Regions from separate parts of the Inquilinus sp. CA228 genome, predicted to be linked through region 1. Evidence: riboswitches for the same ligand, from Rfam matches in the RefSeq annotation. Region 1 holds a riboswitch; each other region holds the start of a gene.
What was found. A riboswitch is a leader RNA that binds a small molecule or an ion and turns the genes downstream of it on or off. The one in region 1 is predicted to bind cobalamin.
Positions count from the first base shown of each region.

Region 2: another riboswitch for cobalamin. It lies ahead of cobU (bifunctional adenosylcobinamide kinase/adenosylcobinamide-phosphate guanylyltransferase); the one in region 1 lies ahead of ACTOWL_RS34990 (aromatic ring-hydroxylating oxygenase subunit alpha).
Region 3: another riboswitch for cobalamin. It lies ahead of metE (5-methyltetrahydropteroyltriglutamate--homocysteine S-methyltransferase); the one in region 1 lies ahead of ACTOWL_RS34990 (aromatic ring-hydroxylating oxygenase subunit alpha).
Region 4: another riboswitch for cobalamin. It lies ahead of ACTOWL_RS10925 (ribonucleoside-diphosphate reductase subunit alpha); the one in region 1 lies ahead of ACTOWL_RS34990 (aromatic ring-hydroxylating oxygenase subunit alpha).

Region 1 is NZ_JBQJIK010000111.1:12,607-19,936, forward strand. It holds gene ACTOWL_RS34975 (NAD-glutamate dehydrogenase) at 1-2,517, shown strand, start outside; gene ACTOWL_RS34980 (Lrp/AsnC family transcriptional regulator) at 2,606-3,094, opposite strand; gene ACTOWL_RS34985 (haloacid dehalogenase type II) at 3,124-3,846, opposite strand; cobalamin riboswitch at 4,026-4,238, shown strand; gene ACTOWL_RS34990 (aromatic ring-hydroxylating oxygenase subunit alpha) at 4,357-5,607, shown strand; gene ACTOWL_RS34995 (2Fe-2S iron-sulfur cluster-binding protein) at 5,617-6,690, shown strand; gene ACTOWL_RS35000 (hypothetical protein) at 6,804-7,330, shown strand, end outside.
Region 2 is NZ_JBQJIK010000016.1:95,217-102,546, reverse strand. It holds gene ACTOWL_RS10280 (ABC transporter permease) at 1-847, shown strand, start outside; gene glcF (glycolate oxidase subunit GlcF) at 913-2,280, shown strand; gene ACTOWL_RS10270 (FAD-binding oxidoreductase) at 2,294-3,808, shown strand; gene ACTOWL_RS10265 (acyl-CoA desaturase) at 3,993-5,162, shown strand; cobalamin riboswitch at 5,204-5,414, shown strand; gene cobU (bifunctional adenosylcobinamide kinase/adenosylcobinamide-phosphate guanylyltransferase) at 5,534-6,058, shown strand; gene cobW (cobalamin biosynthesis protein CobW) at 6,068-7,096, shown strand; gene cobN (cobaltochelatase subunit CobN) at 7,096-7,330, shown strand, end outside.
Region 3 is NZ_JBQJIK010000055.1:47,765-55,094, forward strand. It holds gene ACTOWL_RS25230 (haloacid dehalogenase type II) at 1-510, opposite strand, end outside; gene ACTOWL_RS25235 (SDR family oxidoreductase) at 540-1,304, opposite strand; gene ACTOWL_RS25240 (alpha/beta fold hydrolase) at 1,328-2,179, opposite strand; gene ACTOWL_RS25245 (alpha/beta fold hydrolase) at 2,264-2,938, opposite strand; gene ACTOWL_RS25250 (CGNR zinc finger domain-containing protein) at 3,081-3,704, shown strand; gene metE (5-methyltetrahydropteroyltriglutamate--homocysteine S-methyltransferase) at 3,732-6,083, opposite strand; cobalamin riboswitch at 6,191-6,402, opposite strand; gene ACTOWL_RS25260 (hypothetical protein) at 7,330-7,330, shown strand, end outside.
Region 4 is NZ_JBQJIK010000018.1:17,626-24,955, forward strand. It holds gene ACTOWL_RS10905 (SRPBCC family protein) at 1-430, shown strand, start outside; gene ACTOWL_RS10910 (hypothetical protein) at 464-4,363, opposite strand; gene ACTOWL_RS10915 (hypothetical protein) at 4,625-4,810, shown strand; gene ACTOWL_RS10920 (acetoacetate decarboxylase family protein) at 4,773-5,390, opposite strand; cobalamin riboswitch at 5,536-5,728, shown strand; gene ACTOWL_RS10925 (ribonucleoside-diphosphate reductase subunit alpha) at 5,840-7,330, shown strand, end outside.

The DNA of each region.
Region 1 (7,330 bases):
AGCCTGTCGCTCGAGGAGCTGCCGCTGCCGCGGCCCTGGCGCGAGATCTTCGTCTACAGCCCGCGCATGGAGGGCGTGCACCTGCGCGGCGGCAAGGTCGCCCGCGGCGGCATCCGCTGGTCCGACCGGCGCGAGGATTTCCGCACCGAGATCCTGGGGCTGATGAAGGCGCAGATGGTGAAGAACACCGTCATCGTGCCGGTCGGCTCGAAGGGCGGCTTCGTCTTGAAGCGGCCGCCGGCGGCCGCGGCCGGGCGCGAGGCGTTCCAGGCCGAAGGCGTCGAATGCTACAAGATCCTGATGCGCGGGATGCTCGACATCACCGACACCATCGTCGGCGGCGAGACCACGCATCCGGAGCGCGTCGTCCGGCATGACGAGGACGATCCGTACCTCGTCGTCGCGGCCGACAAGGGCACGGCCACCTTCTCCGACATCGCCAACGGCGTCAGCCAGGATTACGGCTTCTGGCTCGACGATGCCTTCGCCTCCGGCGGCTCGGCCGGCTACGACCACAAGAAGATGGGCATCACCGCCCGCGGCGCCTGGGAATCGGTGAAGCGGCATTTCCGCGAGCTCGGCACCGACATCCAGGCCCAGGACTTCACCTGCGTCGGCGTCGGCGACATGTCGGGCGACGTGTTCGGCAACGGCATGATCCTGTCCGAGCACATCCGCCTGTTCGGCGCCTTCAACCACCTGCACATCTTCGTCGACCCGGACCCGGACGCGGCGACCAGCTTCGCCGAGCGCAAGCGGCTGTTCGACCTCGGCCGCGGCTCCTGGGACCAGTACGATGCGGCGAAGCTGTCGCCCGGCGGCGCGGTCTATGAGCGCCGCGCCAAGTCGGTCAAGCTGTCGCCCGAAATCCGCGCCCGCTTCGGCATCGAGCGCGAGACGGTGCCGCCGAACGAACTGATGCAGGCGATGCTGCGGGCCCAGGTCGACCTGCTGTGGTTCGGCGGCATCGGCACCTATGTGAAGAGCAGCCGCGAGAGCCACGCCGATGTCGGCGACAAGGCGAATGACGCGCTGCGCATCAACGGCCGCGACGTCCGCGCCCGGGTGATCGGCGAGGGCGCCAATCTCGGCGTCACCCAGTTCGGCCGCATCGAATTCGCCCGCATCGGCGCCGGCGGCTCGGGCGGCAAGCTGAACACCGACTTCATCGACAACTCGGCCGGCGTCGACACCTCGGACCACGAGGTCAACATCAAGATCCTGCTGGGCGCCGTGGTCCAGGCCGGCGACCTGACGCTGAAGCAGCGCAACGTGGTGCTGGAGAGCATGACCGAGGAGGTCGGCCATCTGGTGCTGCGCGACAACTACCTGCAGAGCCAGGCGCTGTCGCTCGCGGTCGGCGAAGGCTTCGAGCTGCTGGACCAGCAGGCCCGCTTCATGCGCGGGCTGGAGAAGGCCGGCAAGCTCGACCGCGTGATCGAGATGCTGCCGACCGATGAGGATCTGACCCAGCGCTCCGGCAACCGCGAGGGGCTGACCCGGCCGGAGCAGGCGGTGATCCTGGCCTATGCCAAGATCACCATCTACGACGCGCTGCTGGCCAGCGACCTGCCGGACGACCCGGCCCTGGTCGACGACCTGGTGCTGTACTTCCCGACGGCGCTGCGCGAGCGCTTCAAGGACGCCATCGCGCAGCACCGGCTGCGGCGCGAGATCGTGGCCACCCACGTCACCAACAGCATGGTGAACCGGGTCGGCGCCACCTTCGTCTCCGAGCTGGTGGACAAGACCGGCATGGGCGTGGCCGACATCGCCCGCGCCTATCTGATCGTGCGCGACGGCTTCGGCCTGCGCGACATCTGGGCGGCGGTCGAGGCGCTGGACAACAAGGCCCAGGCCCAGGCCCAGATCCGCGCCATGCTGGCGACCCGGCGGCTGATCGAGCGCTGTGTCGCCTGGATCCTGCGGCAGCAGGGCCGCGGCCTGAACATCAGCCAGGACGTGGCGCATCTCAAGCCCGGCCTGGCCGAGCTGGAGAGCCAGCTGGACGCCGCGATCTTCGACGACGCCCGCGCCGTGATCGACGCCCGCGCCCAGGGCTTCGTCGAGGCCGGCTTCCCGGAGGAGCTGGCGCGCCGTGTCGCCCGGCTGAACCTGTGGGCGGCGGGGCTGGACATCATCCGCATTGCCGACCAGGCCGGGCGCGGCGTCAGCGAGGTGGCGTCGGTCTATTTCGAGACCGGCCGCCGGCTGGGCCTGGCCTGGCTGCGCGACGGCGCGTACCGGATGCCGGCGACCAACCACTGGCAGAAGCAGGCGGTGGGGGCGATCGTCGACGACCTGTACACGCTGCAGGCCGACCTGGCGGTGCGCGCGCTGCAGGACGCGCCGGCGGGCGCTGCCGGGGCGGCGGCGGTCGAGGCCTGGGTCGACCATCGCCGCGCCCCGGTGGACCGGATCGACCAGCTGGTGTCGGAGCTGAAGGCGCTGGACCAGGTCGACCTGTCGATGCTGGCCGTCGCCAACCGCAATTTGCGCGGCCTGGCGACGGGATAGGCAGCCGTCGGACGTAGGTTGGGTTCGCGTTCGCGAACCCAACATCGCGCGACGGGACCGGTGTTGGGTTCGCCAAAGCGAACCCAACCTACTCGTTTTCCCGCAGCAGCTTCTGCAGCGGGGCGGCCTGGCGCAGGATCGGCGACTTGATGACGATGTAGCTGAAGTACTTCTCGATGCCGAGGCGCCGGTCCAGCAGCGCCTCCATCACCTGCTGGTAATGGGCGATGCTGCGGGTCAGGAAGCGCAGCAGGTAGTCGTAGCCGCCGCTGACCATGTGGCACTCCAGCAGCTCCTCGACCGTGGCCAGCCCGGCCTCGAAGCGGATGAAGTCCTCGCGCCGGTGGTCGCTCAGCGTCACCTCGGTGAACACCGTCACGGTCTCGGTCAGCCTGGCCAAAGCGATGCGGGCGCCGTAGCCGGCGATATAGCCCGCCGCCTCCAGCCGCTTCACCCGCTGCAGGCAGGGGCTGGGCGACAGGCCGACCGCCTCCGCCAGCGCGGCGTTGGTGATCCGCCCATCGGCCTGCAGCCGGGCCAGGATGGCGATGTCGATCCGGTCCAGCTTCGGCGCCATCCTTCCCCTCGTCCGATCGGCCGCGGGATTTAACCGCGCAAGGCTTCCTGATGAGCTTTGGCCAGTTCCGCCATGCTGGTGAAGCGGAAATCGACCTTGGGCTCGGTCGCCGGCTTCATGGTGGCGCCGAAGCCGCCCTCGGCATGACGGCGGTGGATCCAGCAGGTGGCCAGGCCCGCCGCCGTCGCCGGCTCGTGGTCGTGGAACAGGCTCTCCGCCGTGTGCAGAACCTCGCCCGGGGCGATGCCCATGCCGCCCAGCTTCTCCAGCATGTAGTCGAAGTTGCGCGACGCCGGCTTGTAGCTGCCGATGTCCTCGGCGGTGAAGACGGCGTCGAACTCGACCTGCAGCCGGACGTTGCTGAGGGCGAAGCTGGCATTGTCGACATTCGAGAGGATCGCCAGCTTGTAGTACTTCTTCAGGTACTGCAGCGCGCCGGCGGTGTCGGCGAAAGCCGGCCAGTCCTTGATCGAGCGGCCATAGGCCAGCGCCTCCTCCCAACTCGCCGCCACGCCCCATTCCTCGGCCAGGCGCTTGTAGACGATCGCCAGCAGCTCGCTGTAGCGACGCGCCGGGGTCCAGCGCTGCTGCGCCGATTCATGGCGGGCATGCGCCTCCAGGATCCGGTCGCGGGTCAGCGGTTGCTTGGCGCGGGCGGTCAGCGGCGCCAGCGCGTTGACCATGCCGGTCTCCCAGTCGATCAGCGTGCCGTAGCAGTCGAAGGTCAGGATCTTGAAATCGGTCAGATTCATGGTGCGTCCTCCGGTATCGATGCCCCCGAGGATGCGCCGGCGGCGGCGGCAGGGGCTGCGCAATCGCGCCGTGCCGCGGCAGGCGCTGGCGCAGCGCGGCCATGCCGCAGCAGAAAATGCCGTGTCGCAGCCGCGTCATGGCGTGTCGGCTCTGGAGCGTGCGGGGCCGCGGAGTCGCGCCATGATCGCCGCCAAGAGGTGCCGGTCCGATGCTGTGGAACAGAGCAGCGGCGGATCGGAGAATTGGGAAGCCGGTGTGAACCCGGCGCTGCCCCCGCAACGGTAACGGCGGTGTAAGGTGCGGCAGGGGCCACTGGAGCGATCCGGGAAGGCGCCGCACCGGCCAAGAAGCCCGCCGGAGCCCGGAAACCAGCCTCGAAGGAGTTTGTCTCGATGATCGCGGTGGGCGGTCGGCGGGCATGTTCGCGAGGGTCCGGTTCGGTCGCCGGTCCTCGGGGGCGCGTACCCGGAAGCCACATCTGCGACCGTGCCCATAGGAGAAGATCGGGTATGGAAGCGCGTTCGGCCATGTTGATGGATCTGCTGTCCCGTGCACCGGGCTTCAGCCTGAAGCGGGATTTCTACACCAGCCCCGCCTATCTCGCGCTGGATCTGGAGCACATCTTCTACAAGGACTGGCTGTTCATCGGCCATGCCTGCGAGGTGACCCGGCCGGGTGATTTCCTGACCGTGCAGATCGGCGAATATCCGGTGATCGTGGTGCGCGGCCGCGACCGCGCCATCCGCGCCTTCCACAATGTCTGCCGCCACCGCGGCTCGCGCCTGTGCACCGACGAGCGCGGCTCGCGCCCGCGGCTGGTCTGCCCCTATCACCAGTGGACCTACGACCTCGAGGGCAAGCTGATCTTCGCCCGCGACATGATGGACGACATCGACCCGGCGCAGTTCGGGCTGAAGCCGGTGGCGTGCCACGAGGTCGGCGGCTGGATCTTCATCTCGCTGGCCGAGCAGCCGCGCGACTTCGAGCCGTTCCGGCGCATGGTCGAGCCCTATATGGCGCCGCATTTCCTGGCCGAGGCCAAGGTCGCCCACAGCTCGACCATCATCGAGCGCGGCAACTGGAAGCTGGTGATGGAGAACAACCGCGAATGCTACCACTGCTCCGCCAACCATCCGGAGCTGTGCCGCGTCTTCTCCGACCAGCCGACCCTGACCAGCGGCCAGCAGGGGATGGAGGAGAATCCCGCCATCCTCGAGCACTGGCAGAGCTGCGAGGCGATCGGCCTGCCCAGCCGCTACCAGATCTCGGACGACATGCAGTACCGGGTGATGCGGGTGCCGTTCATCAACGACGCCCATTCGATGACCATGAGCGGCCAGCCCGCGGTGAGCCGCCTGCTGGCCGAGTTCCCGACCACCAAGCTCGGTTCGATGCTGCTGTACCACTACCCGAACAGCTGGAACCACCTGCTGGCCGACCACGCGCTGAGCTTCCGCATCCTGCCGATCAGCCCGACCGAGACCGAGGTCACCACCAAATGGCTGGTGCACAAGGACGCGGTCGAAGGCGTCGACTACGACCTCAGGGCCCTGACCGAGGTGTGGTCCGCGACCAATGACGAGGATCGCCGCATCGTCGAGGAGAACCAGCGCGGCATCCTGTCCCCGGCCTATGAGCCCGGGCCGTATTCGAAGATGCATGAGGGGGCGGTGATCCAGTTCGTCGACTGGTACGCCGACACCCTCACCCACCGGCTCGGCGGCGGCACCGGCGCCACCTCGATCCGCGACGTGGCGTAGGGGCGGGACGTGCCCGGGCCTCTGACCGCGACGCCGGCGCTGTGGAACGCGAAGACCGCGCGGCTGCGCTGCATCGGCATCCGCGAGGAGGCGCCGGACGTCCGCACCTTCCGCTTCGAGGCGGAGGACGGCAGCTGGTTCTCCTACCGCCCCGGCCAGTTCGTGACCCTGGAGCTGCCGGCGGGGCCGGAGCCGGTGCTGCGCACCTACACCCTGGCCTCGACCCCGTCGCGGCCGCACCACGCCAAGATCACCGCCAAGGTGCAGCCGGGCAGCGTCGCCACGCGCTGGCTGTTCGACAAGCTCAAGGTCGGCGACGCGCTGACGGCGCACGGGCCCACCGGCCGCTTCTCGCTGCTCGACCACCCGGCCGAACGCTACCTGTTCCTGTCCGCCGGCAGCGGCGCCACGCCGATGATGTCGATGGCGCGCTGGCTGTTCGACACCGCGCCGCAGACTGATGTGGTCTACGTCCTTTTCGCCCGGCGGCCGCAGGATCTGCTGTTCCGGTCGGAGCTGGGCTACATGGCCGAGGTGGCGTCGGGCCTGCGGCTGCGCTTCGTCGTCACCGGCGCGCCGGCGGGCGAGGGCTGGGCCAGCGGCCGGCTCGAGCTGGCGCTGCTCTCGGCGTTGTGCCCGGATCTGGCCGGGCGGACGGTGTTCTGCTGCGGCCCGGACCGGTTCATGGACGCGGCCCGGCATGTGGCGGGCGAACTCGGCGTGCCCGGTGCGCGCTGGCACGAGGAAAGCTTCGGCGCCACCCCGGCGCCGGTGCCGGTCGCGGCCCCGATCGCGCCGCCGGCCAAGGCGGCGGGGGAGGGGATGCAGGTGGCCTTCACCCTCTCCGGCCGCAAGGCGGCGGTGCTGTCGGGCCAGACCGTGCTGGAGGCGGCGGAGGGCTGCGGCCTGCGCATCCCGACCGCCTGCCGCCAGGGGCTCTGCGGCACCTGCCTGGTGCGCAAGCTGAAGGGCGAGGTGCGGATGGAGCACAATGGCGGCATCGCCGACGACGAGATCGCCGAAGGCTGGATCCTCGCCTGCTGCTCCCAGCCCGAGACCGCGCTGGTTGAGGTCGAGGTCTAGGACCGGCCGGAGCGGAGTGAACGGAGGTCGGGTTTGCGCGCTTCGCCGCCTGAGCCGGGAATCGGGCGAGTTGTTAACACATTGTGCACTTGTATTAATCTGCGATCACGTTCATGCTACGTTCTATGGACACCGCGCAGACCGATTCGATTTCGGAAGCCCCGGCCAGTCCCGCGGAGGAGCGGACGGCGCGGCATCTGCGCATGCTCGCCCGGGCGGCGGACGTCCATATGGAGATCATCGAGGCGACCCGCACCGAGGCGGTGGAGGCGCCGCAACCCGGCGTCGACTATGGCCAGCGCATCGCCGTGATCACGAAGTCGCTGCGGCTGACCCTGCTCCTGGAGGACAAGTTCGCCCATCATCGCGACGAGCGGCGCAAGGCCGCGGCCAAGCGCGAGGCGGCCGAGGAGGACTGGCACGCGCTGCGGGTGAAGCTGGCGATGCTGGCGGCGGCCTACGAATCGTCCGAAGACCCCGAGGAGGTCCAGCGCCACGCCGCCGAGGTGTGCGAGCGGGTGGAGCAGCCGGAGGTGGCCGAGTTCATCGAGGCCAGCCGGGCCGAGGTCGCGGTGGCGGCCCTGTGCCGGCGCTGGGACTTCCCGCCGAATGTGAAGCGCTGGCTCGAAATGGCCGACGT
Region 2 (7,330 bases), on a different contig from region 1:
CACCGCGATCATCGCCGTCGGCCTGACCTTCGTCATCCTGTGCGCCGAGATCGACCTGTCGGTCGCCGCCATCGCCAATGCCGCCGGCATCGTCGTCGCCTTCCTGACGGTGCAGGAATCCTATGTGAACATCGCCAATGTGCCGCTGCCGGGCTGGGCCGCGATCCTGGTGGCGCTGGCCAGCTGCGCGGCGCTGGGCCTGATCAACGCCTTCGGCGTGACCCGGATCGGCATCCCGTCCTTCATCATGACGCTGGCGATGATGCAGATCGGCGCCGGCATCTGCGCCATGCTGGTGCGCGGCCAGATCGCCTATGCCGTGCCGCCGATCCTCGTCACCCTGGGCTCGGGGTCGATCGGCGGCGTTCCCTGGATCGTGATCGTGGCCGGAATCACGCTGCTGGTCGCGCATCTGGTGCTGACCTATACGCGCTTCGGCCGCTACGTCTACATGGTCGGCGGCAATCGCGAGGCCGCCGAGTTCTCCGGCGTCAACGTCCGGGTCGTCATCGGCGCGGTGCTGGTGATCTCGGCGGTGTGCTCGGGCCTCGCCGGCATGCTCGGCGTCGCCTATTTCGGCAGCGCCCAGCAGAATGAGTTCGATACCTTCCTGCTCGACGCCATCGCCGCGGTGGTGGTCGGCGGCACCAGCCTGTTCGGCGGGCGCGGCGGCATCGGCAACACCATCATCGGCGTGCTGATCCTGGGCGTGCTGAACAACGGCCTAGACCACGTCGACATCGACAGCTTCCTGAAGATCCTGATCCGCGGCCTGATCCTGCTGGCGGCGCTGGTGATCAACGTCTACGCCCAGCGCCTGAGAACGGTGCGGAACCCGGTGGCGTAGCGGACCGCGTCTCGCCACAATCCTGCGCCACAACTCGGGATCGGCGAGATGGGGAGGGGGCCACCTTGCAGACCGCCTTCACCCGGGACCAGCTGGCGCGGCCCGACATCGCCGAAGCCGACGGCATCCTGAAGACCTGCGTCCATTACGGCTTCTGCACCGCCACCTGCCCCACCTATGTCCTGTTCCGCGACGAGAACGACTCGCCGCGCGGCCGCATCGACCTGATCCGGGCGATGCTGGAACGGGACGGCCCTCCCGATGCGAAGACCGTGCATCACCTCGACCGCTGCCTGTCGTGCCTGTCCTGCGTGACGACCTGCGCGGTGAAGGTCGATTACGCCCATCTGATCGACATCGCCCGCAACCATATCGAGAAGACCTTCCGGCGTCCCTGGTCCGACCGCCTGCTGCGCGGCCTGCTGGCGCGGACGCTGCCCTATCCCGGTCGGTTCCTGGCCGCGCTGCGCCTGGCGTCGCTGGCACAGCCGTTCGCCGGCGCGATGCCGGGGCGGCGGCGCGGGCTCCTGGCCTTGGCGAAGGCGCGGCCGGCGAGACCGGGCCTGCTGGCGCCGGCGGCCTATCCCGCCCAGGGCGAGCGGCGGCTGCGCGTGGCGCTGCTCGCCGGCTGCGCGCAGCAGGCCCTGGACCGCGAGGTCAACGCCGCCACGATCCGCGTGCTGCAGCGGCATGGCTGCGAGGTCGTCGTCGCGGCCGGTGCCGGCTGCTGCGGCGCGCTGCCGCTGCATATGGGCCGCGAGGTACAGGCGAAGTCGCTGGCGGCGGCGACTGTTGCCGCCTGGTCCGGCCTGCTCGACCGCGGCCTCGACGCCGTGGTCGTCAACGCCTCCGGCTGCGGCACCACGGTGAAGGATTACGGCCATCTGCTCGGGACGGACCCGGCGCGGCGCATCGGCGCCCTGGCGCGCGACGTCACCGAGATCCTGGCGCAGCTCGGCCTGCAGGCGACCGGCGGGATGAAGCCGTACCGTGTGGCCTATCACGACGCCTGCTCGCTGCAGCACGGGCAGCGGGTGACCGAGCCGCCGCGGCAACTGCTGCGGCAGGCAGGCTTCGCCGTGCTCGACGTGCCGGAGAAGCATTTCTGCTGCGGCTCCGCCGGCACCTACAACCTGCTGCAGCCCGACATCGCCGATGCGCTGGGCCGGCGCAAGGCGGCGCATGTCGAGGGCGTCGACCCCGACATCGTCGCCGCCGGCAATCTCGGCTGCATCGTGCAGATCGCCCGGTTTTCCGCGGTGCCTGTGGTTCACACGGTCGAGCTGCTCGACTGGGCGACCGGCGGACCCGAACCGGGCGATGTGCGGAGCCGACCCCTGAGGGAGCCGGCTCCGGTCGTTGCAACCGTCGAGACGGACGCAACGCCCGCCGCACCGGGTGGAGCGCCGTCCGGCAATCCGGGATTCTGGTGAAGGGGGGATGATCATGGCTTCCGAAGCATTCTTCTCCGAGATCGGCAGCGTGCTGGGCGCCGACGGCGTCAACCGGTCCGAAGAGACCATCCGCCGCTACGGCGAGAACACCATGCCGGGCGGCGATGTGCGGCCGGCGGGCGTGGTCACTCCGCGCTCCACCGCCGAGGTGCAGGCGATCGTGCGGGCGGCCAACACGCATGGCGTGCCGCTCTATCCGGTGAGCACCGGCTACAATATCGGCCTCGGCTCGCGCTCCGCGCCGCGCTCGGGCCAGGTCGTGGTCGATCTCGGCCACCGCATGAACCGGATTCTCGAGATCGACGAGACGCTGGCCTTCGCCGTGGTCGAGCCCGGCGTCAGCTACCAGGCGCTTTACGACGAGCTGGTCCGCCGCGGCGACCGGCTGATGCTCGACGTCACCTCCGGCCCGCCGCAGGGCGGCATGATCGGCAACGCCCTCGACAAGGGCGCCGGCTACACGCCGTATTTCGACCATTTCGGCTTCGCCTGCGGCCTCGAGATCGTGCTCGGCACCGGCGAGATCCTGCGCACCGGTGACGGCGCGCTGGATGCCGACACCCTGGCCAACTGGCACGTCTCGAAATACTCCTTCGGGCCGATCCTCGACGGCCTGTTCGCGCAGTCGAACTACGGCATCGTCACCCGCATGGGCGTCTGGCTGCTGCCGCGCCCGCCCGCTGTGCGGTCGTTCCACTTCACCTTCCCGGAGGATGACGACCTGGCGGAGGTCGTCGATCTGTGCCGGCCGATGAAGCTGTCGAATTTCGTGCCGACGCTGTTCCGGGTGGCGAACGACCTCTACCTCTGCGGCTCGGAGGGCGAGAGCCCGGAATACCAGGCGTCCGGCGGCAAGCGGTCGATCTCGGACGAGGGTCGCCGCGCCTTGCGCGAGCGGCATGGACTCGGCGCCTGGACCGTGTCCGGCGCCTTCTACGGCCCCAGCGCGGCCGCGCTGGAGCCGATGGTCCAGCGCGTGCGCGACCATTTCGGGCGCAGCGGCAAGGCCCGCTACATCGAGCATGCCGATGCCGGCGCGATCCCGCCGCTGCAGGTCGCCATCAACGCCTTTTCTGGCATCCCGAGCCTGGGCGAGCTCGGCCTGCTGAAATGGCGGCCGGGCGGCGGCAACCTTTGGTTCCTACCGGGCACGCCGATGGACGGCAAGGTCGCCAACGAGTTCCAGCAGCTGTGCCGCGGCATCTGCGAAGCCCATGGCATGGACTACATGGCGATGAATGTCTGCGGGCCGCGCTTCGCCCGCGGGCTGCATGTGCTGACCTTCAACCGCGAGGATGCCGGCGAGTGCGCCCGCGCCGATGCCTGCTACCGCGCAATGTCCGAGGCGGTGGCGGGGCGTGGCGTCTTTGTCGGGCGGGCTCCGGTCCAGTATCACGACTTCCATATGGCGCAGGCCATGCCCGCCTACCGCGATGTCTGCAACGGTGTGAAGCGGGCCCTCGATCCGAATGGTGTCATCGCGCCGGGGCGGTACGGGATCGGCTGACGGGCGGTCCGTCCGCCGGTTGACCGGCTGATCCTGCTGGCGGCGCTGGTGATCACCGTCTACGCTCAGCGCCTGCGGACGGTGCGCGGCGCTACGTCCGCTTGACGGCGCTGCGCCGATCCTTATCTAGGGGACGCCCGACGCCCCCTCGTCGGGGTCGATGCACCATTAGATGACGGAGCCCATGGCCACCTCGCAGACCGGTCCGGCCGCGCCTACGGACGACCACGAGGACATCCTGTATCCGGAGGCGGGCCCGTTCGTCCTGCTCCATCTCGCCAGCTTCGCAGCGATCTGGACCGGCGTCACCTGGCAATCCCTGGTGATCTGCGTGGTCCTGTATTTCCTGCGCATCTTCGCGATCGGGGCCGGCTACCACCGCTATTTCGCCCATCGCGCCTATTCCACCGGCCGGGTGTTCCAGTTCATCCTGGCCTTCCTGTCGCAGAGCACGGCGCAGAAGAGCACGCTGTGGTGGGCCGCCAAGCACCGGCACCACCACCTCCATTCCGACACCGGGCAGGACGTGCATTCGCCCCGGCACCGGGGCTTCGTCTATGCCCATCTCGGCTGGATCTTCTCGACCCGCCACCGCACCACGGATCTGAGCAAGATCGCCGATTTCGCGCGCTATCCCGAGCTGATGCTGCTGCACAAATACGAGCTGACCCCGGCCGTCATCCTGGCGGCGATCACCTTCCTGATCGGCGGTTGGCCCGGGCTGGTGGTCGGCTTCGTCTGGAGCACGGTGCTGGTCTATCACGGCACCTTCTGCATCAATTCCCTGGCCCATGTGCATGGCCGCAAGCGCTATGTCACCGGCGACGATTCCCGCAACAACTGGCTGCTCGCCCTGATGACCATGGGCGAGGGCTGGCACAACAACCACCACGCCTATCAGAGCAGTGTGCGCCAGGGCTTCAGGTGGTGGGAGGTCGACCCGACCTTCTACATCCTGAAAGTCCTGTCCTGGTGCGGCGTGGTCTGGAACCTCAAAACTCCGCCCGAGGCCGTGCTGCGCAACGAGCAGCGCCTCGGCAGCAAGATCATCGAGCGCGCGGCGGCCGAGCTGGCGGCGAGCTTCCCGACGGAGCGGATCGCGGCGGCGCTGCACGAGGCGCTGGCCCACGCCCATGCGCCGACCCTGGCCGACCTCCGTGACGCCCTGGCGACGGCGCAGCACAAGACCGTGGACCTGCTGGCCAAGGCGCATCTCCCGAGCTTCCCGACGCGGGACGAGGTCCGGTTGCGGGCGGCGGCGATGTTCGCGAAGTCCCGGTCGATGGAGGACATCGTCGAGCGGGCCCATCGCCTGGTCCTGGAAGCCGTCGGCCGGCGCCTCGCCGCGGCCTGAGCCGCGCCATCGATTGACCACCCGTCCCGCGCCGCCTACTGTGCCGCCATCGCGCAGCCGGTTCCCCGAAGGCGGACGCCAGAGGGGTGAAAAGGGAACGCGGGACGGTCTGTCCTTTCAGGCCTGATCCGCGGCTGCCCCCGCAACTGTAGGCGGCGAGCCCACCTCCGACAGCCACTGGCCGATGGCCGGGAAGGCGGAGGCAGGCGATGACCCGCGAGCCAGGAGACCTGCCGGCGAGGCGATGCGTGCGAACCGCCGGGCGGGGTGAACCGGTGGCGCGGGATGCGCGGCGCCTGCGGGCACCGTCTCCGGCGTCCAAGCCCTGTCCGGCCGAGCGAAGGGCGAGGGCGTGTTGCATCGACCAATCCATGGCTGAGCTGGCGGCGGCGACGCTGGTGCTGGGCGGCGCCCGGTCGGGCAAGAGCCGCCATGCCGAGGCGCTGGTCGAGAGCCAGCCCGGCGACTGCGTCTACCTCGCCACCGCCGAGGCCTGGGATGCCGAGATGGTGGAGCGGATCTCCCGCCACCAGGCGCAGCGCGGCTCGCGCTGGCGCACGGTCGAGGCGCCGCTGGATCTGGTCGAGACGCTTGGCCAGGTGGCAGGCCCCGGCCGCGCCGTGCTGGTCGACTGCCTGACCCTCTGGCTGTCCAATCTCATGCATGCCGACCGCGACATCGCCGCCGAGACCGATCGGCTGGTGCGCTGGCTCGCCGCGCCCCCGGGCCCGGTGGTGCTGGTGTCGAACGAGGTCGGGCTCGGCATCGTCCCCGACAACGCCCTGGCCCGCGCCTTCCGCGACCATGCCGGGCGCCTGCACCAGGCCGTGGCCGCCGCCGTGCCCAAGGTCGTCTTCGTCGCTGCCGGCCTTCCCCTGACCCTGAAATCCGCCTGAAGGATCCCCATGCCCGCAAAGATTCCGGCCACCGTTATCACCGGCTTCCTCGGCGCCGGCAAGACCACGCTGATCCGCCACCTGCTGCAGACCGCGAATGGCCGCCGGCTGGCCCTGATCATCAACGAGTTCGGCGATGTCGGCGTGGATGGCGACCTGCTGCGCAGCTGCGGCGACGCCACCTGCCGCGAGGAGGATGTGGTGGAGCTGGCCAATGGCTGCATCTGCTGCACCGTGGCCGACGACTTCATCCCGACCATCGAGAAGCTGCTGAACCGCGCCGAGCCGCCGGAGCACATCGTGATCGAGACCAGCGGCCTGGCCCTGCCCAAGCCCCTGGTCAAGGCCTTCGGCTGGCCGGAGATCCGCACCCGGGTGACGGTCGACGGCGTCATCACCGTGATCGACGGCGCCGCCATGTCGGAGGGCCGTTTCGCGCCGGACGAGGAGGCCTTGGCGGCCCAGCGCGCCGCCGATGAGGCGCTGGACCATGACAGCCCGCTGGAGGAGCTGTTCGAGGACCAGCTGGCCTGCGCCGACATGGTGATCCTGAATAAGACCGACCTGCTGGACGACGACTCGCTATCCGCCGTCTCCACCGATCTCGCCGCCCAGCTGCGGCCGGGGGTGAAGGTGGTCAAGGCCCGGCACGGCGCCATCGACGCCGCGGTGCTGCTGGGCCTCGGCGCCGCGGCCGAGGACGACCTGGCGGCGCGTCCCTCGCATCACGATGCGGAGGAGGAGCACGACCACGATGATTTCGAGAGCTTCCATGTCGACCTCGGCACGGTGGTCGACCCGGACGCCCTGGCGCGCAAGCTGAAGCCGGTGATCGAGGCGCACGACATCCTGCGGCTGAAGGGCTTCGCTGCGGTCGAGGGCAAGCCGATGCGGCTGGTGGTGCAGGCGGTCGGCGGCCGCATCCAGCATTATTACGACCGCGCCTGGCGCACCGACGAGGCCCGCGGCACCACCCTGGTGGTGATCGGCGAGCGCGGCCTCGACCGCGCCGCCATCACCGCGGCGCTGGCGGCCTGATGCATCTCCTCGCCACCAGGCCGGGCAGCATCGCCGACGGGTCGGAGGCGGTCGATCTGGGCCAGAGCCCGGGCGACATCGTCGTCCTGACCGCGGCGGACACCGAGCTCGCCTGCCTGTCGGCGGCACGGTCCGGCTTCGGCGAGGAGTTTCCGCGACTGCGCCTGGCCAACCTGCTGCAGCTCGGCCACAACCTGTCGGTCGACACCTATGTCGACGATGTGGTCAGCCGGG
Region 3 (7,330 bases), on a different contig from region 1:
CGCCTGCAGCGGGCCGCGGCTGGGGATGGCCGGCGAGTCGGTCAGCGTGACCAGGCGATAGCCCGCTGCCTTCAGCACGCGCAGGCTGTCGGGGACGTCCGGGTGGGGCGGCAGGGCGCCCAGGCCGCGGCCGAGCTCCGCGACATCGGCGTCGGTGACCGGGACGCCGTGGATGCGGCCCAGCATGCGCAGCACCCCGGCGCCGAGCGGGCCGAACGGCGTGAAGGTATCGGTCAGGGTGGCGGTCTCCGAATACAGGATGGTCTGGCCGAACCACTCATCCACCACGGCACCGTCGCCGAACAGCCGCTGGAACAAGGGCCGCAGCGCCTGGAGGTCGAGCAGGCTTTCGGCGACGTCGAAGACCAGCACGCCCGGCGCGCGGTCGAGGGCCTGGGCCCTCGGGGTTCCCTGGGCCCGGACCACGCCGGGCTTGAGGACAGACGCGAGGGTCGCGGCCGCGATCCCCGCCAGGACGGGGCGACGGCCGACAGAGGTGAACACGCTCACGAAGGGAACTCCTTGCTAGAAACCGGCCGCTAGACCGACTTGACCTCGCCGCCATCCATGCGCAGCGCCGACCCGGTCATCCACCGGGCGCCCGGCGACACCAGGAAGGCCATCAGCTCGGCGATCTCCTCAGGCTCGCCGTAGCGGGCGATGCCGGCCTCCTTCGGGAAGGCCGCCGTGGCCTCCTCCACCGACAGGCCGTGCAGCGGCGCCCAGTGGTGCAGGTAGGATTGGCGGCGGCCGGTCATCACCGGGCCGGGCAGGACGCTGTTGACCTGCACCCCGTCGGCGATGCCGCGGTCGGAGAAGGCCTTGGCCAGGGCGACGATGGCGGCGTTGATGGTGCCCACCGCGGCATAGGGCGCCTTCGGGAACAGCGCCGAGTTGCCGGACATCAGCACCACCGATCCGCGGGAATCCTTCAGCGCCGGCCAGGCGGCGACGGTCAGCCGGCGGGCGCCGTGCAGCTTCAGCGCCAGCCCGGCATCCCACTGCGCGTCGGTCATGTCGAACAGGTCGATCTGCGGCACCGCGCCGGCGATGTTCAACAGCGCGTCGATCCGGCCGAAGGCCTGCAGCGTTGCGTCGGCCACCGCCTGTGCCGCCGGGGGCTCGGAAAGATCGAGGTCCAGTACCAGGGGCTCGGCGCCGGCGGCCTTCACCGCCGCCGCCGTGTCCTCCAGCTTGTCGCGGCTGCGGGCGACCAGCGCGACCTGGTCGAAATCCTGCGCCAGGCGGATGGCGGTGGCGCTGCCGACGCCCTGGCTGGCGCCGGTGACGATGGCGACGGACATGGTGTCTGCTTCCTGGTGCTGGGTCACGGGGCCAGGAAGACGCGGATGGCGTCCGCGATCTCGCGGGCATGCGTCTCCAGGGCGAAGTGGCCGGTGTCGAAGAAGCGGATCTCGGCCTCCGGCAGGTCGCGCCTGAACGCCTCGGCGCCCGGCGGCAGGAAGAACGGGTCGTTCTGGCCCCAGACCGCCAGGAAGAGCGGCCGGTGGGTGCGGAAATACGCCTGGAACTCCGGGTACAGCGCGACGTTGCTGGCGTAGTCGAGGAACAGGTCGAGCTGGACGTCGTCGGCGCCCGGCCGGGCCATGTAGTGGCTGTCCAGCGTGTATCCGTCGGGCGAGACCAAGCTCTCGTCGGCCACGCCGTGCACATACTGCCAGCGCGTGGTCTCGGGCGTCAGGATGGCGCGCAGGGCCTCGCGGTTGGCCGCGGACGGGTCCTGCCAATAGGCCTGGATCGGGTTCCAGCCGTCGCTCAGCCCTTCGACATAGGCGTTGCCGTTCTGCGAGATGATGGCGGCGATCCGCTCCGGGTGCCGCAGCGCCAGCCGGAAGCCGGTCGGGGCGCCGTAGTCGAAGACATACACGGCATAGCGGTTGAGGCCGATGACCTCGGTGAACCGGTCGATCACCTGGGCGATGCCGTCGAAGCTGTACCGGAAGGCGGCGCGGTCCGGCATGTCGGACTGGCCGAAGCCCGGCAGGTCCGGGGCCACGACATGGAAGCGGTCGGCCAGCAGCGGGATCAGGTCCCGGAACATGTGGCCGGAGCTCGGGAAGCCGTGCAGCAGCAGCTTCGGGGCGCGGGGCGAGCCGGCCTCGCGGTAGAAGATCTTGAAGCCGTCGACATCGGCCTGGCGGTAGCGGATCTGAGTCATGACGGTTCTCCGTGGGCGAATGGGCTGGGCGACCCGGCGCTTCATAACCGGGTAAAAATTTGATGATCAGTTACGAATGCAGGATCAGGAGAGGGCGCGGACGGCCTCGAGGAGGACGCCGACCACCACCTCCGGCGCCGACACCATCGGCGTGTGGTCGACCGGGGCGGTGCACAAGGTCGCCGCCATCCGCGTTGCCATGAAGCGCTGGGTCTCGGCCGCGATCATCCGGTCCTCCTCGGCCAGCAGGAACCAGCTGGGCCGGTCCCGCCACATCGGCCGGCCGACCGGGGTGGTGATGCAGGGCAGGTGGATCGGCCGCTGGACCGCGGCCAGCACCGCAGCGGATTCCGCCGGCGCGTGCTGGGCGAAGGCGGCCGGGAAAGCCGCGTCCGGCAGCCAGATGGCGCCGTGCCGGTCGGGGGCCAGAAGCGGCGCCTTAGGGTGCGGGGCCGCGCGCAGGAACACGTCCAGCACGGTCTCGCCCTCATCCGGGGCCAGCGCGGCGACGAACACCAGGGACCGGACCTGCTCGGAGCGGGCGGAGGCGATGACCGCGCCGGCATAGGCATGGCCGGCCAGCACGACCGGGCCGTCGATCCGCTCCAGCACGCGGTCGAGGGCGGCGACGTCGTCCGCCAGCGAGGTCAGGGGCAGCGGCGCGGCCCGCACGGCCAGGCCCCGCCGCTGCAGCGGCGGGATCACCGGCCCCCAGGACGACCCGTCCGCCCAGGCGCCATGGACCGCGACGATGGTCACCGGTCCCTCGGAACTCCCTCCGGCCATGATCATAACCTCTTTAATTGATTTAAAGAGGTTATGAGTCAAATGGTCATAACTTGTCAATGCGGATTTGAGAGGTTACTTATCGGTAAGGTGATCCCATTCGAGGCCGACCGAAGTGAGCCACCAGCTGCCCCCCGCGATGTTCCTCGCCGACGCGCTCGGCCTGGACTTCCTCAACTCGATCGCGACGCCGGTCGACACCCCGGTCGACTGGCTGCCGGACGGTGACGGTCTGCTGTCCTGGCTGGCGCAGGCCGGGATGGTCCCGGAGACCGTCCTGGCGGAGATGCGGGAGCGGGCGATGCCGGGCGAGCTCGACAGCGTGGCGGCGCAGGCGCGCGGCCTGCGGGACTGGTTCCGGGGCTTCGTCCAGAGCCGGAAAGGCCGCCCGCTGACCGCGGATGCGCTGCAGGACCTGCAGCCCCTGAACCGGCTGCTGGAGCGGGACGAGGGCTACTCTCAGATCGTCGTGGGCGGCGGCGGGCTGGCGCTCGGCCCGTTCCGGCGCTGGCGCTCGCCGGACAGCCTGCTGCTGCCGATCGCCGAGGCGATGGCAAGGCTCGTCTGCGAGGAGGACTTCACCCACGTCAAGGCGTGCGAGGGGCCGGTCTGCACGCTGATGTTCGTCGACCACACGCGCGGCCATGCCCGGCGCTGGTGCAGCATGGCGCTGTGCGGCAACCGCGCGAAGCAGGCCGCCCACCGCCACCGTCTGAAGGAGAAAAGGGGGGAGGGGTGACGCTTCCGCCGCCCCTCCCACCCGCGATCAGGCAGCTTCGCGCAGCTGCCGCGCGGCCGCGACCATGTTGACCAGGGCCGGCCGCACCTCGGCCCAGCCGCGGGTCTTCAGGCCGCAATCGGGGTTGATCCAGATCTGCCGGTCGGACAGGCGCTGCCGGGCGAGCCGCAGCAGCGCCGTGATTTCCTCCACCTCCGGCACCCGCGGCGAATGGATGTCGTAGACGCCCGGCCCGATCTCGTTCGGGTACCGGTAGGTCGTGAACGCGTCGAGCAGCTCCATCGTCGAGCGGGAGGTCTCGATCGAGATCACGTCGGCATCCATCGCGGCGATGGCGTCGATGATCTGGTTGAACTCCGAATAGCACATATGGGTGTGGATCTGGGTCTCGTCCCGGACGCCGGAGGCGCACAGGCGGAAGCTCTCCACCGCCCAGTCCAGATAGGCCTTCCAGTCGGACCGGCGCAGCGGCAGGCCCTCGCGCAGCGCCGCCTCGTCGATCTGGATCATCGCGGCGCCGGCCTCCTCCAGGTCCAGCACCTCGTCCCGGATCGCCAGGGCGATCTGCCGGCACGCCTCGCTGCGGGGCAGGTCGTCGCGCACGAAGGACCAGTTCAGGATGGTGACCGGCCCGGTCAGCATGCCCTTGACCGGCTTCTCCGTCACCGACTGGGTATAGCTCCACCACCCGACGGTCATCGAGCGCGGACGCGACACGTCGCCATACAGCACCGGCGGCCGGACGCAGCGCGAGCCGTAGGACTGCACCCAGCCATGCCTGGTGAAGGCGAAGCCGGCCAGCTGCTCGCCGAAATACTGCACCATGTCGTTGCGCTCGAACTCGCCATGCACCAGCACGTCGAGGCCGATCTCCTCCTGCCAGCGGATGGTGCGCGCCGTCTCCTCCTTCAGGAAGGTCTCGTACTGGCCGTCGGTCAACGCGCCCTTGGCATGGGCCGAGCGGGCGCGGCGGACCTCGGCGGTCTGCGGGAAGGAGCCGATCGTGGTGGTCGGGAACAGCGGCAGGCCGAAGCGCCGGTGCTGGGTCTCGGCCCGGGCCGTGAAGACGTTGCCGCGCCGGGCCATCTCAGCCGTCACCGCCGCCATCCGGGCGGCCACCGCGGAATCATGCACCTTCGGCGACGTCTTGCGCGCGGCCGCCGCCTTGGCAGAGGCGTCCAGCACCTCGGCCACCGCATCGCGGCCCTGCGCCAGGGCCCGGCCGAGCGCCGACAGCTCGCCCATCTTCTGCACGGCGAAGGCCAGCCAGCTCCTGACGTCGGCGTCGAGCTCGTTCTCCAGCTCCAGATCGATCGGCACGTGCAGCAGCGAGCAGGACGGGGCGATCTGCACCCGGTCGGCGCCGCGGGCGGCGACGATCGGCTCCAGCCAGCCCAGCAGCGCCGGCAGGTCGGCACGCCAGATGTTGCGGCCGTCGATCACGCCGAGCGACAGCACCAGCTCGCGCGGTGCCTTGTCGAGTGCGGCGGGAAGCTGGCTCGGCGCCCGCACCAGGTCGAGATGCAGCCCGGCCACCGGCAGGGACACGGCCGTCGCCAGGTTCTCGCCGAGGCCGCCGAAATAGGCCGCAACCATGATCTTCAGCTGCGGCGCCGCCTGTGCCAGCGCGGCATAGGCCCGGCGCAGCGCGGCACGGTCGGCGTCGTCGAGGTCCAGCACCAGGCAAGGCTCGTCGATCTGCACCCAGTCGGCCCCCTCGGCGGCCAGGCGCTGCAGCACCTCGGCATAGACCGGCAGCAGCCCGTCCAGCAGCGCCAGCGGGTCCGGCATGGAGCCGTGGCTCTTGCCGAGCTTGAGGAAGGTCACCGGCCCGAGCAGCACGGGGCGCGTCCGGTAGCCCAGCGCCTTGGCCTCGCGGTACTCCTCGACCGGCTTCAGCGAGGACAGGGCGAAGCGCTGCCCCTCGGCGAATTCAGGCACCATGTAGTGGTAGTTGGTATCGAACCACTTGGTCATCTCCTGGGCCGGCACGCCATGGCCATGGTCGTGGCCATGGCCGCAGGCGGCGTCGCCGACATCGGCCTGAGACCCGCGCGCCATGGCGAAATAGGTGGCCAGCGGCACCGGGCCGCCGGCCCAGCCATAGGCGGCGGGAATGGCCCCGACCATGACGCTGATGTCCAGCACCTGGTCGTAGAACGAGAAGTCGTTCGACGGGATCACGGTGACGCCGAGCGCGTGCTGGCGCGCCCAGTTGGCGGCGCGCAGCGCGGCCGCCGTCTCCTGCAACGCCGTCTCGTCGGACTTGCCCGACCAGAAGCTCTCGAGGGCCGACTTCAGCTCGCGGCGCGGACCGATCCGCGGCGTGCCGAGCGTGGCGACAGCCAGGGGGCTGATAGGAACGGAAGAAACAGACATCGGCTTGGACTCCAGATCTGGAGGCAAAGGCCGAGCGACGCGTGCGCGATCCACGGACGACGGGCGCCGGCGGAATCGCGAGCGCACCACCGGGACACCCCGCCCAGGGACGTTATGGTGTCGCGGCAGGTCTCCTGGCTTGCGGGTCGTCGCCTCGGTCCGGCCTTCCCGGGGCCTTGCGGCTCCAGTGACTCGGAATGGACCTCGGCTCGCCGCTCACAGTTGCGGGGGCAGCTCCGGCATCGCCTCGCGGCCCACCGGATTCCCTCTTAGCTCCGGCGCCCAAGGGGCCCGGAGAACCACGACCGGCCGACTCTGGCGATACGGGGGCGGGGCGTCAAGAGATACATAAAAACATCTTTATGTTTCTATGCTCGAATTGGCCTGCAGCTGGACCGTCGGTGCACGATAGGCGGTCCGCATTCGATCCTGAGCGGACGATCGCTGGTCCAACTGGCCTCCAAGAGGGGTGGCATATGCCACGTTGAGCCTTACCCACAAACACAACTGAACTCCGCACATCGCCGGCTTCGGCTTCCTCTTGCGGAGTCATCAGACAGACTAAAGCTCGACTAACCGTTTACGATTTTCGGTACTTGTCCCAAAAAAACATAAAAACAAAAATCAATAATACGAGAATTATAGCGAATTTCCCAAACAAGAATGCCAAATTCTGTGCTTCGAAGTCACCCTCGTGTCTATTTACGAAGCCTGTTACGCAAATCGGAATAATGAACATAAATATTGGTATTATGTAATACCACCTCCATTTCCTCTTTCCCTGATCGTCAGCAGAATTTTTGCTGTCCATCACAAGTTCCGCCATGATATCTCGGGGGGAATATTTGGCCTGCTTAGCCTAGGCTCCGCCAAACGCGCCTAATCGAGTCACGAGATGCTTTTATTCTGCCATGTTATCGAATGGCGGCAAAGGGGGAATCCGCCTTCGTCTACTTGGGAGACAGCGCCGCATGACCCCTATTCACGCTTGCGGCCGAGAGTTGTGGTGGCGCCGCTCCCCTCCTTTAGTCCGCTTTCCGCCCTTCGCGGACCTGTGCAGGCGCGTTGGAAAGTCCCCAGCGCAAGGACCTGACGATCCAGATGCGGCGGCCCCGCTCTGCCGATGGCACGCAGCGCTCGGTGAGCCGGTCTGGGCACCCTTCGAAAGCGTCGGATTTCCTGGCGCTCCGGCAGTGAACACAATGTTCATTGCGCTCATCCGTGACTATGGTTCATGATATGTTCTA
Region 4 (7,330 bases), on a different contig from region 1:
GCAGCACTGGACGACCGCCGAGCGGATGTCGCAATGGTTCGGCCCGAAGGGCGTCACCACCACCGTGAAGTCCCTCGATCTGCGGCCGGGCGGGATCATGCACGCCCGCATGGACCAGCCCGGCGGCGGCCGGATGTGGGTGAAGTTCGCCTATCGCGAGGTGGTCGAGCCGTCGCGCCTGGTCTGGGAGCACTCCTTCGCGGACGAGCACGCCAACATCGTCCAATCGCCCTTCGGCGGGCCCTGGCCGCTCAGGATTCTGTCGACCGCGACTTTCACGGAGGAGGGGGCGGGCACCCGGCTCCGGCTGGTGTGGACGCCGCTCGATGCCGGCGACGAGGAGCGGCAGGCCTTTGCCGAGATGCTCGAATCGATGACCGAGGGCTGGGGCGGCACCTTCGACAAGCTGGACGAGGCGCTGGCGGCTTAGTCGCCGGAAGGCAGGGGCCGGCGCCGCCGGCCCCTATTTCGGATGCATCGGCACGCCGCTGTTCTCCTCCAGGGCGAGGAGCTGCTGCTTCGGGATGTCCTGCTCCGGCGCGTTGATCGAGGTCTGGTCGAGCAGGGTGGCGACCCGGTTCGCCTGGGCCGGGGTCCAGCCGTTCATCACCGCGATCGCGTGCTCCCGGCTGTTGCCGAGCGATTGCAGCGCCTTGAGGATCGCCGGCTCCGACCCCGCCGGCTGCTTCGGCGTGTTGGCCGGGTCCCTGGCCACCAGCAGCGCCACCTCCCGCTTCACCCCGGCGCCGGTGAGATAGTTCACATTGGCCTCGTCATAGGGCCGCAGGGTGACGCTGCGCGACTGCAGCCACTGCACCAGCTCGCCCGGGATGTCTTTCGGCGTCTGGCCGGCTTTGGCCTCGGCGGCGATCTCCAGCAGGCCGTCGGCGGCCGCCCCGGCGTCCTCATGCGACCAGGAGTTGATCACCGAGACCATGTCCTGCTGCGAATAGCCCAGCTTGGCGAAGGTCGCGGTCAGCGCCGTCACCGGGTTGGCGTCGCCGTCCGCCATCGGGTTGGTGACGCTGGTGGCGATCAGCCCGGCGAGGTCCGGGCGCACTCCCAGATCGGCCAGGCGCTTGGCGTCCGGGCTGCTGTATTGCGGCAGCGCCAGCCCGTGGCTCTTGGCGAAGTCGAGGAACAGCGCGTCGGGCTTGGTCGCGGCATCGGTGCGGTACGACTTGGCCAGGTCGGCGACCTGCCGCGCCTCCTCCCCCGACCAGGAGTTCATCACCTGCACCCGCTGCTCCTGGGTGTAGCCGAGATAGGTGAAGGCCTGGTCCAGCATCTGCCCGGCGGTGATGCGCTTCGGGTCGGGCGTCGCCCAGGTGGTGGCGCCGAGTTGGTTCGCCACCTCCTCCTTGACCCCCAGGCTGCTCAGCCGGCCGACATCCTCGGTGCGGTAGCGCGGCAGCGGGATGCCGTTCTTCGGCGCCCAGTCCAGCACCGCCTGGGTCACGCTCTCGGCCGGGTGGCGGTCATAGTACTTGATGTAGGTGGCGACCTCGTCCGCCTGCTCCGGCGTCCAGGAGTTCATCACCTCGACCATGTCCTTGGATGTGTAGCCGAGGTTCCAGAAGGCGGCCATCAGGGTCGGCCCGGCGCTGCCCTGGTCCGAGCTCTGGGCCATGGTGTGCAGGCCCAGCTTGTCGGCGACCGGGCCGTTGACGCCCATCGCCTTCAGGAAGTCCGCATCGGCGCCGTCGAACTCGTGCGCCTTGTCGGCCATGCTGGCGAAGTAGTTTATGCCGGAGGCGATCACCATCAGCGCCGCGCCGACTCCGGTCCAGAAGGCGACGCCGCGGCTGGCCAGGTAGCCCAGCAGCCCGCCGGACCCGCCGCCGGCCGCGGCCGCCGTGGCGGTCTCGGCGCCGATGATCTGGAAGCCCGGCGCCGACAGGAAGGCGAGGTCGCCGGCGACGCTGAAGGCGTAGCCGACGCTGTGCACCCAGCCGGTGTTCGGCTTGCCCATGTAGCCGAACACGTTGACCGTGTCGGCGAACACGTAATAGGCGTCGCCGAGATCGCGCAACACGGCGCCGGCGATGCCCTTCAATATGGTCTTGGCGGTGGCGCCGGCGGCCATATTGTCGATCCGCCCGACCGCGTTGTTGTACGCCTTGTTGAACGGCGTGTTCGGCCGGCCGCTGGTCGGGTCGGTGCCGAAGATCTTCTCCCGCATGCCCGGCGATATCGTCGCATTGGCCGCCGCCGACATCGCCATGGCGCCATGCACCGGGACGTAGACGGCGTCGACCAGCTTGTCGACGACGGCGGTGCTGCCGAGGGCGCCGGACAGGCATTCCGCCGCGTTCCGGGCGAACAGGTACGAGCTGAGGCCGGCGGAGGTCCGGCCGATCGCGTTCGAGGCCTTGAGCAGGCGCTGACCCGACGGCGACAGCTGGTCGGCCTGGCCGCCGATCAGCTTCTTGTAGTCGTCCGGGCTCATCGACCGCTTGACCTGCTCCTGCAGGCCGAAGGTCAGCAGCAGCCGGTTCGAGCGCTCGAACCAGGTGGCGTTGGTGTGCTTGGGCTCGCGCGGCGCCGCGGCCAGCAGCGTCTCGGCGTCGGTCGGCGGCAGCATCGGCCCGGGCACGGTGTAGTTCTTGACTTGGCCGCTCTCGTAGCCGTCGATGCCCTTCAGCTCGCGGCCATACAGCCCGAGCGCCCTGGTGATGCTGTCCGAACGCTCGTTCAGCCAATTGGTGCGCTGCCCGTCCTGCTCCAGCGTCTCCGCCAGGTCCGGGTTGTCCTGCAGCAGCTTCTGGATCGTCGCCGCCTGCTCCTCGGGCGACAGGGTGGTGCCCCAGGTCTGCAGCGGCACACCGATGGACTCGCCGTCCTTCAGCGTCTTGTCCTGATGCGCCCTGACCGTGCCCTGGAAGTTCTCCAGCCCCTTGGTCGCGGCCCACAGCAGGGCGTCGCGCATCGGCCCCGGGTCGGTGTCGTCAAACTTCGGCTCCTTCTGCTGGCCGGCCAGTTCGTCCAGCCGCACGGTCATCGCCAGGGTCAGGGTGACATTGCCCTCCGCCCCGGCATCGGCCAGCACCTCCGGCAGGTTCATCATGTGCAGCGGGCTGAGATGCTCGGCCGCGAGGTCGCCGCGCATGGTCTCGACCATGTAGTCGCCCAGGGCGTCGACCGCCTGCTTGCCCTGGCCGGGCGTGTCGCCGTCGGCATAGACGGCGTTCTGGCTGGCCTGGGCCAGGTCGGTCACCACCTTCTTCGCGTCCTGGAGGTCCGACCCGACATCCCACCGGGCGACCTGGTCGACGCAGCCGCGCAGGATGGCGGCGACCCGCGGGTCGTTCATCACCTGACCGCCGAGGATCGGCATGGTCCGGGTCGGGTCGGTCAGCTCGGCGATCTTCGCCGCCGCGGCCTTGGCCCCCTCCTGGCCGCCCTTGCCCCAGGCCGCCTCGATCTCGCGGATCGGCCGGTCGAGGAACACCTCCTTGTGGGCCTCGCTGAAGCCGCGCTGCACCGCGGCCAGATACTGCGCGGTGTCGCCGCCGCCATAGGTCTTGTAGACGCCGGCGAGATGGGTCATCGACGCGACCAGCGCCTGCGGCGTCGGGTTGTCCTTGCCGGTGGCGTCGGCCTGGGCGATCAGCCGCTGCTTCACCAGGGCGGTGACCTCGTCGTATTTGCCGTCGGCGCCCAGCTGCTGCACCGCGGCGGCGCCCTCGGCGGTGCGGTCGTCGACGGTCCACTCATTCTGCTTCTGCGTCTTGGCGGCCTGGATCGCCTCCCGGAACACCGGGTCGTCGGGCGCCCGGATCGCGATCGGCTGCACCAGCGCGTCGAAATCCGGCGCGCTCTGCTCGGTCGCGGCGTAGTCGATCTCCTGGCCGATCACCGCCGCCAGGTCGTCCTTGGCCTGCTGCCGCTCATAGGGCGACAGCTTGGCGTCCGACGCCTTGGCCAGCAGTTGCCGCTGCTGGCTCAGATAATCGAGCCGGGTCTCGTCGAGCACGGTGACGATGTCGTCCGCCTGCAGCTTGCGGTCGGCGTCGGGCGCCGCGGCCGGGCGGTTGCCGAAGGGCAGGGGGTCGAGCTTCGGCGTCGCCGGCAGCTGGGCGTGCAGCGCGTCGTTGTCGCAGGGCGGGAGGCCGGCCTTCTGGATGTAGATCCGGAACGGCCAGCCCTGCTCGACCGGGAACTCGGCGACGCCGAGCGGCTTGGCGCCGGGCTGGAACGGGGCGGGCAGCGCGCCGGCGGCCGGATCGGCCTGCGTCGGCGCCTCGACCGGCAGCACCGGCGGCTGCTGCCGGGCGCGGTCGACGGCGAGGCCGAAATTGAGGCCGTTCGGGTTGTTCGTCCGCCACTGCGTGGACGGCGTGCGCGTCACCGGACCGAGCATCGCATTCCCCCTCTGCAAAATGCGGCCTGGATATGACTGTTCTTCTTGCGCGCCCGGATCTCGCCTCCGGGATGACGGTGATGTGACAACCCCTGTCACGCCGGAAGGTTTCCAGTCCTTTCCAATTCCGTTCGGGCGAAGCCCGGCGGCTGGAGAATGCGACCGCCGGCCTATGGAGATTTTCTCCATCTCCGAGGAGACACTGTCCATCCCACCGGCCGTTCGGCGGACCTATCTCTTGGAGAAGATCTGGAGGCTGCGATGATGCTCTTCTTCCGGCGCCGAGACCGCCGGCGCCAGACCGACGGCGCCGAGGCGCTGCTGCGCATGACCCCGCGCGAGTTGGCCGACCTGCCCTTCTGGGTCGAGCCGCCGCAGCCGGACTGCGCCGATCCGGCGGGCCGGTCGGTCACAGCCCGAACCGCGCCTCGGCGTCTGCCAGCGTGAGGGCGAGGAACGGCCGCCGTCCGGCCAGCAGCGCCAGCGGCCCGTCCGGCGGAAACTCCCAGTCGAGGCCGCCGAGGCGCGGCCGGCCGCGGCCGGTGGCGGCGGCCCGCGTGATCCGGACACCGGCCCCGTCCGGCTGCAGCACCCGCAGCGGGATCGGCAGGCGCAGCGGCAGGGCGCGTCCCGGCCGGTCGGTGAAGGTTGCCACCAGCCCCTGCGCGTCGGTCAGCTCGGTCCGCCCCACTGCGGCCTCGAACCGGCCCAGCCGTTTCGGGATCGCCCACAGCGCCCGGCCGCCGGCCAGCGCGGCGGGGCTGTCGACCCAGGCGGCGGTGATGGTGACGCCGATCCGGCGCCCCAGCCGCACCGGCACGGCGACCACCAGCTCGGCATAAGCCAGGTCGCCGCCCGGCTGCCACTCCGCCCGCACGGTCGCCAGCAGCGCGCTCCGGCCCCAGCCCAGCGGCCCGGCGCCGGCCGGCAGCGGCCCCGGCAGCGCCGCCCGCGGTACCCGCCACAGCGCCGCCTGCACCGTGCCGCGCAGCCGCCAGGGCGGGGGAGGGTAGAGGGCGTCGGTCATGACCTTTGCAGCATAACCCGGCGCGTGGTGCGCAGGGTGGGAAGCGGCGATTCCGGGATTGCATCCGGGGAGCCGAAAACGAACTTGGATTGCGAAGTTTGCGACGGCACCAACTAGGTATTGACGTCGACCGTCACAAAGACGTCAATATCTAGACATCACGGGCGCTACAGGGAATCCGGTGCGCCGCTTGACGGCAAAGCCGGGGCTGCCCCCGCAACTGTAAGCGGAAGGACCTTCCGTCGTCTTGAGTCACTGGCGGAGAGACCCGCCGGGAAGGCGAGACGGAGGGGCCGCCGACCGCGAGCCAGGAGACCGGTCCGTGATTGCGTAGTGCGTCCTCGGGCGGGGTGTCCCGGCGGTGCGATGAGCGAGACGCGCCGGCTTGCCGGTGCGTTGCCGACTCCGCATCTTCGGCCCAAGCCCCAATACGATCATGGGGTTTGCCGATGTCAGCCATCCAGGAATCCGACCGCGCGCTCGCCGGCGCACCCGCCATCCCGGCGGCGCCCCGCGCGTCTGCCGAGCCGGCCTACCAGGTGATCCGCCGCAACGGCGCCGTCACCGCCTTCGACGAATCCAAGATCTCGGTGGCGCTGACCAAGGCCTTCCTGGCGGTCGAGGGCGCCGGGGCCGCCGCCTCGCGCCGGGTGCACGACATCGTCGAGGGGCTGACCGGCCAGATCGTCGGCGCCCTGGCCCGCCGCGCCGACCACGGCCGCACCTTCCACATCGAGGAGGTCCAGGACCAGGTCGAGCTGGCCCTGATGCGCGGCGAGCACCACAAGGTCGCCCGCGCCTATGTGCTGTATCGCGACGAGCGGTCGCGCGAGCGCGCCGCCGCCGCGGCCAAGACCGAATCCTCGCCGGTGGCGCCGGCGCTCCATGTCACCGCGGCCGACGGCAGCCGCGCGCCGCTCGACCAGGCGCGGCTGGTCCGGCTGGTCGAGGAGGCCTGCGCCGGCCTGGACGATGTCGCCGCCGGGCCAGTCCTGGCCGAGACCCGGCGCAACCTCTATGACGGCATCAGCGAGGCCGAGCTGGCGCTGGCACCGATCATGGCGGCCCGCACCCTGATCGAGACCGAGCCGAACTACAGCCAGGTCAGCGCCCGGCTGCTGCTGGACCTGCTGCGGCATGAGGCGCTGAGCTTCGTCCATGGCCGGCCGACCCGCGCCACCCATGCCGAGATGGTGCAGGGCTACGCCGAGTACTTCCCGGCCTATGTGAAGAAGGGCATCGCGGTCGACCTGCTGGATCCGGAGCTGGCGCGCTACGACCTGGCGAGGCTGTCCGCCGCGCTGAAGCCGGAGCGCGACCTGCAGTTCCAATTCCTCGGGCTGCAGACGCTGTATGACCGCTACTTCCTGCAGACCGGGGGCATCCGCTTCGAGCTGCCGCAGGCCTTCTTCATGCGCGTCGCCATGGGGCTGGCCGCGCGCGAGATCGACCGCGAGGCGCGGGCGATCGAGTTCTACGACCTGATCTCCTCCTTCGACTTCATGTGCTCGACGCCGACGCTGTTCAACGCCGGCACGCCGCGGCCGCAGCTGTCCTCCTGCTTCCTGACCTCGGTGGCGGACGACCTGGACGGCATCTTCAAGGCGGTCAAGGACAACGCGCTGCTGTCGAAATACGCCGGCGGCCTCGGCAATTCCTGGACCCGCGTGCGTGGCCTGGGCGCCCATATCCGCGGCACCAACGGCCAGTCGCAGGGCGTCGTGCCGTTCCTGAAGGTCGCCAACGACACCGCCATCGCGGTGAACCAGGGCGGCAAGCGCAAGGGCGCGGTCTGCGCCTATCTCGAGACCTGGCACGTCGACATCGAGGAATTCCTCGACCTGCGCAAGAACACCGGCGACGACCGCCGCCGCACCCATGACATGAACACCGCCAACTGGGTGCCGGACCTGTTCCTGCAGCGGGTCGAGGCCGACGGT